Regions from separate parts of the Kitasatospora setae KM-6054 genome, predicted to be linked through region 2. Evidence: riboswitches for the same ligand, from Rfam matches in the RefSeq annotation. Region 2 holds a riboswitch; the other holds the start of a gene.

The links. Region 2 has a riboswitch for ZMP and ZTP ahead of KSE_RS01900 (glycine hydroxymethyltransferase). Riboswitches for the same ligand answer to the same signal wherever they lie in the genome.
Region 1: it holds a riboswitch for ZMP and ZTP, as region 2 does, so the genes downstream of both, KSE_RS35700 (bifunctional 5,10-methylenetetrahydrofolate dehydrogenase/5,10-methenyltetrahydrofolate cyclohydrolase) here and KSE_RS01900 (glycine hydroxymethyltransferase) in region 2, are expected to answer to the same signal.

The regions. Positions count from the first base shown of each region.
Region 1 covers NC_016109.1:8,206,289-8,211,497, forward strand. Annotated here, with positions in the region: gene KSE_RS35690 (chitinase) at 151-879, shown strand; gene KSE_RS35695 (Gfo/Idh/MocA family protein) at 1,030-1,965, shown strand; ZMP/ZTP riboswitch at 2,031-2,112, shown strand; gene KSE_RS35700 (bifunctional 5,10-methylenetetrahydrofolate dehydrogenase/5,10-methenyltetrahydrofolate cyclohydrolase) at 2,138-3,004, shown strand; gene KSE_RS35705 (MBL fold metallo-hydrolase) at 3,157-3,813, shown strand; gene KSE_RS35710 (glucose 1-dehydrogenase) at 3,869-4,633, opposite strand; gene KSE_RS35715 (TetR/AcrR family transcriptional regulator) at 4,777-5,209, opposite strand, start outside.
Region 2 covers NC_016109.1:454,999-460,207, forward strand. Annotated here, with positions in the region: gene KSE_RS01885 (carbohydrate-binding protein) at 1-225, shown strand, start outside; gene KSE_RS01890 (F0F1 ATP synthase subunit B family protein) at 360-851, opposite strand; gene KSE_RS01895 (DinB family protein) at 963-1,478, opposite strand; ZMP/ZTP riboswitch at 1,607-1,714, shown strand; gene KSE_RS01900 (glycine hydroxymethyltransferase) at 1,747-3,195, shown strand; gene KSE_RS01905 (hypothetical protein) at 3,610-4,116, shown strand; gene KSE_RS01910 (tyrosine-protein phosphatase) at 4,214-4,960, shown strand; gene ppnP (pyrimidine/purine nucleoside phosphorylase) at 5,078-5,209, shown strand, end outside.

The DNA of each region.
Region 1 (5,209 bases), 7.8 Mb from region 2:
TCGCCAGTGATGCGTCACTCCAAGTCATCCCGTGCCGCCGGGCACCGCCGCACGCCACCGCGTGCCACCACGCGCCACCGCACGTCACCCCGTGTCACCGCGCGTTCCCGCCCGGCGCCGCACTCCACCGTCGATCCACCGGGGTTCCCGATGTCCGTCTCCCGCGTCCTCGCGCGCGCCCTGTCCGTGCTGACCTCGACCGCGCTGCTGGGCACCCTCGGCCTGGCCGCCGCGCCGGTGCCCGCCGCCTCGGCCGCGTCCTTCGTGGTCAGCGAGGCCCAGTTCAACAAGATGTTCCCGAGCCGGAACGCCTTCTACACGTACAAGGGCCTGACCGACGCCCTCGGCGCCTACCCGAAGTTCGCCAACGCGGGCGGCGACGCCGTCCGCAAGCGGGAGGCCGCCGCCTTCCTCGCCAACGTCAGCCACGAGACCGGCGGGCTGCGCTACGTGGTCGAGCAGAACACCGCCAACTACCCTCACTACTGCGACACTTCGCAGCCCTACGGCTGCCCGGCCGGGCAGAGCGCCTACTACGGGCGCGGCCCGCTGCAGCTCAGCTGGAACTTCAACTACAAGGCGGCCGGCGACGCCCTCGGCATCGACCTGCTGCACGACCCGTGGCAGGTGGAGAAGAACCCGGCCACCGCCTGGAAGACCGGCCTCTGGTTCTGGAACACCCAGAGCGGCGCCGGCCGGATGACCCCGCACGACGCGATCGTCAACAACAAGGGCTTCGGCGAGACCATCCGCAGCATCAACGGCGCGCTCGAGTGCGACGGCAAGAACCCGGACGAGCGCAACGACCGGATCAACCTCTACAAGCAGTTCGTCGGCGTCCTCGGCACCGACACCGGGGGCGGCAGCCTGTCCTGCTGACGCCGCCGGGCGGGGTGCGGGGCCGTCCCGGGGCGGCCCCGCACCGACGCGAACCGGCCGTTCGAGGACGTTCGGACAGCTCAACGAACGTCCTGGCATATGCTGCCGGGTGGTCAGCGACGACCACCACCCATCCTCGCAGGAGTGCCGATGAGCGACCGAGAGACCGACCGCAGCGCGCCCCCGATCCCGATCGGCGTGATCGGGCTCGGCGACATCGCGCAGAAGGCGTACCTGCCGGTCCTCACCGCCCAACCCGGCCTCGACCTCCGGCTGATGACCCGCGACCGGGCCAAGCTCGACCGGATCGGCGACGCCCACCGCATCCCGTTCCGCACCACCGACCTCGGCGAGCTGATCGACTCCGGCATCCGCGCCGCGTTCGTGCACGCCGCCACCGACCAGCACGTCCCGATCGTCGAGGAACTCCTCACCCGCGGCGTCGACGTGTACGTGGACAAGCCGCTCGCCTACGACCTCGACGGCGCCCGCCGCCTGGTCGCCCTCGCCGAGCACACCGGGCGCTCCCTGCTGGTCGGCTTCAACCGCCGCCACGCCCCCGGCTACCTGCTCGCCGCAGAGCGCCCGCGCGACCTGATCGTGCTGCAGAAGCACCGCGAGGGCCTCCCCGAGCGGGCCCGCACCCTGGTCTACGACGACTTCATCCACGTCATCGACAGCCTGCGCTTCCTCGCCCCCGGCGAGATCGAGCACGTCGACGTCCGCTCCCGCACCCGGGACGGCCTGGTCGAGCACGTCGTCCTCACGCTGGCCGGCCGGGGCTTCACCGCCCTCGGCATCATGAACCGGCTCTCCGGCTCCACCGAGGAGATCCTGGAGGTCTCCGGCGCCGACTCCAAGCGCGAGGTCCACAACCTGTCCGAGGTGATCGACCACCGCGGCCAGCCCACCGTCCGCCGCCGCGGCGACTGGGTCCCGGTCGCCCGCCAGCGCGGCATCGAGCAGGTCGTCCTGCACTTCCTCGACGCCCTCCGGGCCGGCAAGACCCTCGACGCCGCCGACGCGCTGCGCACCCACGAACTCTGCGAACTCGTCGTCGAACGCATCGAGGCCGCCGCCGACTGACCGGCCCCGCGCTTCCCGGCCCCGCCTGCCCTTCGGGCGCTCCCGTCCGGCCCTCGGCTACGATGTCCGAGGGCCGTGACTGGCGCACGGGTGGAGCACCACCGGGGAGCGGCCGCCGCACCGTTGCCGCGCGCCTGGGCGAACTCGCCACGAGACCCCAGGAGTCGCGCCGATGACCGACCGATCCCGCCCGTCCGCCCGCCTGATGGACGGCACCGCCCCCGCCCGCCGCCTCACCGAGGCCACCGCCGCCGCGGCCGCCGACCTCCGCCTCCGGACCGGCGTCACCCCCTGCCTCGCCACCGTCCTGGTCGGCGAGGACCCGGCCTCCGTCACCTACGTCCGGATGAAGCGCGCCCGCTGCGAGCAGGCCGGCATCCGCTCCCGCCACGTGCCGCTGCCGGCCGGCACCGGCACGTCCCGACTCGTCGACGTCCTGGGCGAGTTGTCCGCCGACCCGGCCGTGCACGGCATCCTGCTCCAGCACCCGGCGGGCCCGGACGTCGACGAGCGCGCCGCCTTCGAGGCGATCGCCCCGGCCAAGGACGTCGACGGCGTCACCACGCACTCCTTCGCCGCCATGTCCTTCGGCCTCCCCGGCTTCGCCTCCTGCACCCCCGGCGGCATCATGCGGCTGCTCGACGAGTACCAGGTCGAACTGGCCGGCCGACACGCCGTCGTGGTCGGCCGCAGCGCGATCCTCGGCAAGCCCGCCGGCATGCTGCTGCTCGGCCGCGACGCCACCGTCACCTACTGCCACTCGCGGACCGCGGACCTCCCGTCGATCCTCCGCGAGGCCGACGTCCTGCTCGCCGCGGTCGGTCGGCCCGAACTCATCCGCGGCGAGGACCTCAAGCCCGGCGCGGTCGTCATCGACGCCGGCTACAACCCCGGCAACGTCGGCGACGTCCACTTCGCCTCGGCCCGCGAGCGGGCCGCCCTGATCACCCCCGTCCCGGGCGGCGTCGGCCCGATGACGATCGCGGTGCTGCTGGCCCAGACGGTCGAGGCGGCGGAGCGCCAACTCGGCCTGGGGTGAAGGCAGTCGGGCGGCCGGCACGTCCGCGTCGGTCAGTCGCCGCGCGCGGACGACGGCGTCCGGCGGGCCCGCAGTGAACAGGTAGACCGGCCGGAGCGGTCGGCCGGGAAAACCGGGGGCGTCCGCCGCCGCCCCGGCGATACGTTGACCGGATGCGCCTGACGAAGTACGCCCACGCCTGCGTCCGGATCGACTCGCCCGACGGGGAGCGGTCCGTCCTGATCGACCCCGGCTGCTGGACGGAGCCGGGGGCCTTCGCGGGCGTCCGGGCGGTCCTCTACACGCACGCGCACGCCGACCACGTCGACGACGACCTGCTGGTCGCCGCCCGCGCCGCCGACCCGGAACTGGCGGTCTACACCCACCCGGAGCTCGCCGCCGAACTCGCCGCGCTCCCCGGCCTCACCGGGCCCGCGCCGATCGCCGTCCGGACCGGGGACGAGTTCACGGCCGGCGGCTTCGACGTCCGCGCGGTCGGCGGACGGCACGCCGAGACCATCGACGGGTACCCCGACTGCGCGAACCTCGGCTACCTGCTCGGCGGCACCTACCACCCGGGCGACTCGCTGCACGTCCCGGCCGGCCCGGGCGAGGAGGTGCGGACCCTGCTGCTGCCCGCTGGCGGCCCCTGGCAGAGCCTGCGGCAGGCGATCGAGATGGTGCGCGCCATCGAACCGGAGCACACCGTCCCGATCCACGACGCCCACCTGAGCGAGGCCGGGAACGAGAACTTCGACGGCTGGATCGAACGCGCGACCGACACCCGCCACACCCGCCTCGCCCCCGGCGGCTCCGTCCTCCTGGGCTGACGGCCCCGCCGGTACGCGCGCACCGGGCGGCGCGTACCGGCGGAGCCGCCCGGGATCACTGGCCCATCACGTAGCGGACGGTCGGGCCGGTGGTCCAGCCGCCGTCCACCGCCAGCTCGGCGCCGGTGACGTAGGACGCGGCGTCCGAGAGCAGGAAGACGGTGGCCGCCGCGATCTCCGGCGCCTCGCCGACCCGGCCCATCGGCGTGTTGGGGTAGTTGCCCTCACCGCGCTGGATGCCGGTGGACGCCGTCATCGGGGTGTAGGTCATGCCCGGGTGGACGGAGTTCACCCGGATCCGGTCCACGCCCAGCTCGACCGCGCCGATCTTGGTCAGGCCGCGCACGCCCCACTTGGACGCGCCGTAGCCCGCGGTCAGCGCCAGGCCCATCAGGCCGGCCGCCGAGGAGATGTTCACCACCGAGCCGCCGCCGGCCTCCCGCAGCGCCGGGATGACCGCCTTCATGCCGATGAACACACCGGTCAGGTTGATGTCGAGGACCCGGCGGAAGTGCTCCACCGACTCGTCGGCCAGGAAGCTGCCGGTGGAGATCCCGGCGTTGTTCACCAGCCCGTGCACCGCGCCGAACTCGGCCTGCGCGTACGCCACCACGTCCGCCCAGTCCTGCTCCGAGGTGACGTCGTGGTGCCGGTAGCGGGCCCGCTCGCCCAACTCGGCGGCGGTCGCCGCGCCGTCCTCGTCCAGGACGTCGGTGACCAGCACGTTCGCCCCCGCCGCGACCGCCTGCTTCGCGGTCTCCGCGCCCAGGCCGCGGGCCCCGCCGGTGATGATGACGGTCTTGCCGGACAGCTCGCTCATGACTTGCTCCTTGGTGCTCGCCTCGTGGGCATGTGGTTCGGTACCGCGTTCGGTCCTGCGTCCACCACCGGTCGTTCCAGGTGGTCGGAGCAGGCAGGCTTCGTGGGGCCGGGGCCGGGGCCGGGTGTGCGGGTGTGCGTGGCTCAGGGGAGCGGTGCGGTCAGCAGGCCGGCGCAGACCGAGACCAGGTCGGCGAGGTACGCGCGGTCGTCGCTCAGCGTCGGCTCGGCCTCGGCCAACTGCCGGGCGCGCTCGGCCAGCGCCGCTCCGATCAGGGTCAGCGCCAGGTCGATCCGCTCCAGCCGGACCGGTTCGGGCGCCAGCGGTATCAGCGGGGTCTCCAGCGCGAGGATCAGCCGCCAGTACAGGGTGCCCGCGAGGCCGGCGTGCGGACGCCGCTCCCGGATGCCGCTGCGGTGGCTGACCTGGGTGGAGATCCGCAGGCAGTCCCGGCCGCGCTCGGTGCGCAGCTCGGTGGCCTCCGCGTCGACCAGCGCCCCGAGCAGCTCGCCCAGCGAGCGCCCCTCGGGCTGCGGCAGCCGCTCGCCGAGCGCCCGCTCGGTGCGTCGCTGCCGC
Region 2 (5,209 bases):
ACCCCGCCCACCAGCCCCTCCCCCTCGCCGACCACCAGCACGAGCACCAGCACCCCGCCCGGCACCCCCTGCGCGCCGCCGTGGGGCGCGGGCACCGTCTACACCGGCGGCAACCCGGTCAGCTACAAGGGCCACAACTACCACGCCAAGTGGTGGACCACGAACGAGGTCCCCGGCAGCACCGGCCAGTGGGGCGTGTGGGCCGACGACGGCCCGTGCGTCTGACGCCCCCGCCCCGGCGCCCCGGCGCCCCTCCGATCCGGTGACCTGACGCAAGCGCGCAACGGACGGGCCGCCCGGCCCCGAGCCTTCGAGCTCGTGGACCGGGCGGCCCGTCCGCCTTCCCCCCGTCAGAGGGGTCAGACCTCGGCGCGGTTGCGGAACTCCTCCGCGATCGCACGGGTGGAGGGCAGGTCGGCGAGCGGCTCGCCGACCACCCGGGAGGCCAGCTCGGACGCCAACGCGATGACGTCCTCGCGCAGTTCGGCCTCGGCCAACACCTTGTCGGCGGCCAGCTGGACGTGCGCCTCGGCCACCAGCTGCTCACGCTGCTGCTGGGCCTCGGCCCGCAGGGTCGCGACCAGGGCGGCGCCCTCCTCGGCGGCGGCCTGCCGGATCGCGGCGGCCTCGTGCCGGGCGGCGGCGAGTTCGGCCTGGAACTCCTGGCGGATGCGTTCCGCCTCGGCCCGGGCCGCCTCCGCGCGGGCGAGACCGCCGTCGGTCTTGTCGTGGCGTTCGGCCAGGGTGCGTTCGATGCGGGGCAGCAGCACCTTGCCGAGGGCCCAGAAGAGGGCGAAGAAGACGATCAGTCCGAGGATCAGCTCGGGCACGTTCGGTTCGAGAGGTCCCATACTCAGTATGCTATCCGATCATCTGACGACCCGTCTGCTCCGAATCGGCCCCAGCACCCTTCCCCGGCCCGGGACTTCATCCCCGTCCACCCCCGCCCTCCTCACTTCCAGCTAGCTGCCGGTCACCCCGTCGATGTGCTCGCGCAGCAGGTCGGCGTGCCCGTTGTGGCGGGCGTACTCGGTGATGACGTGCAGGTACGTCATCCGCAGCGACTGCTCCTCGCCGTGCGCCGCCAGCAGTTCGTCCAGCCCGGCCCCGGCCGCCGCGAGGTCGGCGAGCCGCTGCTCCTCCAGCAGCGCCAGGTACTCGCGCTCGGCCCGTTCCGGTTCCAGCAGGTCGAAGTCGGCGTCCTTGTGGCCCTCCACGAAGTGCAGCGGCGGAACGTCCTGCCCGGCGAAGCGGATCCGGAACCACGTCCGCTCCACCTTGGCCAGGTGGCGCATCAGCCCGAGCAGCGAGAGCGAGCTCGCGGGCAGCGGGCGCAGCGCGAGCTGCTCGCCGGTCAGGCCGGCGCACTTGTGCAGGAAGGTGGCGCGGTGCCAGGCGAGGTAGTCGGGGAGCAGCTCGGTCTCGGGGGCGGTGAGCGAGCCGCCGGTACGGACGGTGGCGGGGAGGGTCCATGTCATGTGCCCGATCATGCCGACCCGGGTCGGTGCGCACCAGGGGTTTCCCACCCGCCCCACCGGGTTCCCCCCGTTCCGCGGCCGCCCCGCGCAGGCCCTCTTCGGAGCCCGTCCCGGCGGTTGGTAGCATCGTGGTGAGCCGTGACTGGCGCGCTGGGATGGAATTCACCATCAGGGAGCGGCTCCGTAGGGTGCTCTGAGGGCACCGTGTGCTGTCGCCGTGCGCCTGGGCCGTCCGAATCGTCGTCGTGACCGCACGAGGAGACCGCCCATGAACGAGCACCTGCCCGCGCACACCCACGGCAGCCCCGCCGCCGACACCGCCTTCCGCAGCGCCCTCGACGTGGTGCGCGCCGTCGAACCCCGGGTCGCCGCGGCGATCTCCGGGGAGCTGGCCGACCAGCGCGCCTCGCTGAAGCTGATCGCCAGCGAGAACTACGCCTCGCCCGCGGTGCTGCTGGCGATGGGCAACTGGCTGAGTGACAAGTACGCGGAGGGCACGCCGGGCCGCCGCTTCTACGCGGGCTGTCGCAACGTGGACACCGTGGAGGAACTGGCCGCCGAGCACGCCCGTGAGCTGTTCGGCGCGCGGCACGCGTACGTGCAGCCGCACTCCGGGATCGACGCCAACCTGGTGGCGTTCTGGGCGGTGCTGTCGCAGCGGGTGGAGAGCCCGGCGCTGCGGCGCGCCGAGGTGCGCAACGTCAACGACCTGAGCGAGCGGGACTGGGCCGAGCTCCGCCGCGAGCTGGGCAACCAGCGGATGCTGGGCATGTCGCTGGACACCGGCGGCCACCTCACCCACGGCTTCCGCCCGAACATCTCGGGCAAGATGTTCGACCAGCGCAGCTACGGGACCGACCCGGTGACCGGCCTGGTCGACTACGCCGAAGTCCGGCGGATCGCGCTGGAGTTCAGGCCGCTGATCCTGGTCGCCGGCTACTCGGCCTACCCGCGGCTGGTGAACTTCCGCACGATGCGGGAGATCGCGGACGAGGTGGGCGCGACCCTGATGGTCGACATGGCGCACTTCGCGGGCCTGGTCGCGGGCAAGGTGCTGACCGGGGACTTCGACCCGGTGGCGCACGCACAGATCGTCACCACCACCACGCACAAGTCGCTGCGCGGCCCGCGCGGCGGCATGGTGCTGTGCGACTCGGAACTGGCCGAGCACGTCGACCGCGGCTGCCCGCTGGTGCTCGGCGGCCCGCTGTCGCACGTGATGGCGGCGAAGGCGGTGGCCTTCGCGGAGGCCCGCCGCCCCGAGTTCCGCGGGTACGCCCAGCAGGTGGTGGACAACGCGCGGGCGCTCGCCGAGGGCCTGGCGAAGCGCGGCGCCAAGCTGGTGACCGGCGGCACCGACAACCACCTGGTGCTGGCGGACGTCACCTCCTACGGGCTGACCGGCCGCCAGGCGGAGGCGGCGCTGCTGGACTCCGGCATCGTCACCAACCGCAACGCCGTCCCGCAGGACCCGAACGGCGCCTGGTACACCTCGGGCATCCGGCTCGGCACGCCCGCGCTGACCACCCGCGGGCTGGGCGCCGCCGAACTGGACGAGGTCGCCGAGCTGATCCACACCGTGCTGACGGCCGCCGTGCCGGTCGGCTCCTCGAAGGCGCAGTACGCGCTGGACGACGCCGTGCGCGACGCCGTCGCCAAGCGCGCGGTCGACCTGTTGGCCGGCTTCCCGCTCTACCCGGGCATCGCCCTCGACTGATCCGCCCTTCCCCGCGTCCCCGTCCGGACGCCGACCGGCCCGGCCCGCCACCACCCCGGCGGGCCGGGCCGGCCACCTCGCAGCCGACCCCTCGTCAACGTTCCCTCGGAGCCGACTGGAAGGACGTGCGGCGGCTCCTGCCCGGTCCTGTCCGGTCGGTCTTGTCGGATCAGCGCGCGGCGTCGGGCGCCCGGCTGGGAGTGCCGGCCGCACGCCCTCGTACTGGATGTACTCGGGTCTGGGGCCGGTGCTTCCAGCCGAAGGGGGCACCTCCCAGCCCCCCTTGGGGCTGGGGGAGATCCGGCGTCGCGCGCCCGGCAAGATCGGCAGGACAGGGCCCAGCGTCCGGTCCGCACATGATCGATCGCCTGCGGACACGGGGCGTGCGGGGTCTCGGAGCGGCGGGAACGCCTGGTGCGCCGGGCCATCGGCCTGACCGTACTGGCGGCGCTGGCGCCGGCCGGGGCGGGAGCGGTGCGCTGGGCCGCGGAGGCGGGGCAGCCGGTCGGCGGCGAGCGCGCCTGCGCGGGCGCCGTCGTCCCGTTGCGGCAGACGCTGGCCGCCACCGGGCTCGACCTGCCGGCCGGGGCGGAAGACGTCCACCACCTGGCACGGGAGGACCCCGCGACCGGTCGCGTCTCGCTCTCGCTGGTCCTGCACACCACCCACCCCGCGATGACCGACTACCTGACCGCCCACGGCATCCCGGTCGACCGGCCCGGCAGGCTCGACGACCCCCGGTACTCGCATGTCGACGCCGGGATGGAACTCGGCCTGTGCGACGACCCGCTGCGGACCCCCGCCGTGCTGCTCCCGCTGGCCCTGCCCCTGCCCACGGGCGGCGGGGCCGGGGCCGAGCTCGACGACGGCGATGCGATCCGCGCGAACACCACCGTGATGCTGCACGCCTCGACCGGCTGATCCACCGGAGAGCCGCTCCCCGGCGCGGCACCGGGCGCCTCCCCGGCGGCGTCCCCACCCAGGGGGGCCGCCTCGGAAGCCGCCTAGGATGGCCGCCATGATCGTTGACGAACCGATGGCGACGGCGGAGGCCACAGCGGCCGCGACGGCAGCCGCCCCGACCGTCCCCGGGGTGCGCAACTTCCGGGACGCGGGCGGCACCGGCGCGCTCCCGCGCGGGGTGCTGTACCGCTCCGGGGCGCTGGACCGGCTGACGCCCGACGGCGCCCGGACGCTGCGCGGCCTGGGCGTGCGCACCGTGCTGGACCTGCGCAGCGCCCCGGAGGTCGCCGACCGGCCGGACGCGCTCGGCGGCAGCGGGATCCGGTACCTGCACGTGCCGGTCTTCGCCGAACGGCGCTGGCCGGCGGAGCAGGCCGAGCTGTACCCGCTGATGGGCGAGCTGGCCGGACGGCCCGTGACGGCGGCCGTCCGGCAGTTGCTGCTTCCGGAGCACCGCGCGGTGCTGGTGCACTGTGCTTCCGGCAAGGACCGCACCGGGGTGGTGGTCGCCCTGCTGCAGTCGCTGCTGGGCGCGCCGGAGGCCGAGGTCACCGCCGACTTCCTCCGCTCCAACACCGCGCTCGGCCTGACCGGCGCCGACCGGGCCGCCGCCGGAGCGGCCGCGCCCGGACACGCCGGCCTCCCGGTCTCCGCCGTCCACCTGCGCCGGGCGCTGCTCTCCGTCCGCTCCCACCACGGCACCCTGGACGGGCACCTGCTCGCCCACGGCGCCCGGGCCGCCGAACTCGCCGCCCTGCGCGGCGCGTTCCCGCCCCGGTCGGGGGCCGCGGCCCACGGATGACCAACCAGCGGACGCCCACGGCGGACCGGCCACCCACGCGGATAGGCTCGCCCCCGCCGCGGCCGGGCGCGCGAAGCGCCGGCCGCCGTTCCGCACACCTTCCGCAGGAGAACGCGCATGCTCAAGGTCAACGAATACTTCGACGGCACGGTCAAGTCGGTCGCCTTCACCTCGGCTGACGGCCCGGCGACCGTCGGCGTGATGGCCCCCGGCGAGTACGAGTTCGGCACCGCCGCACCGGAGGTCATG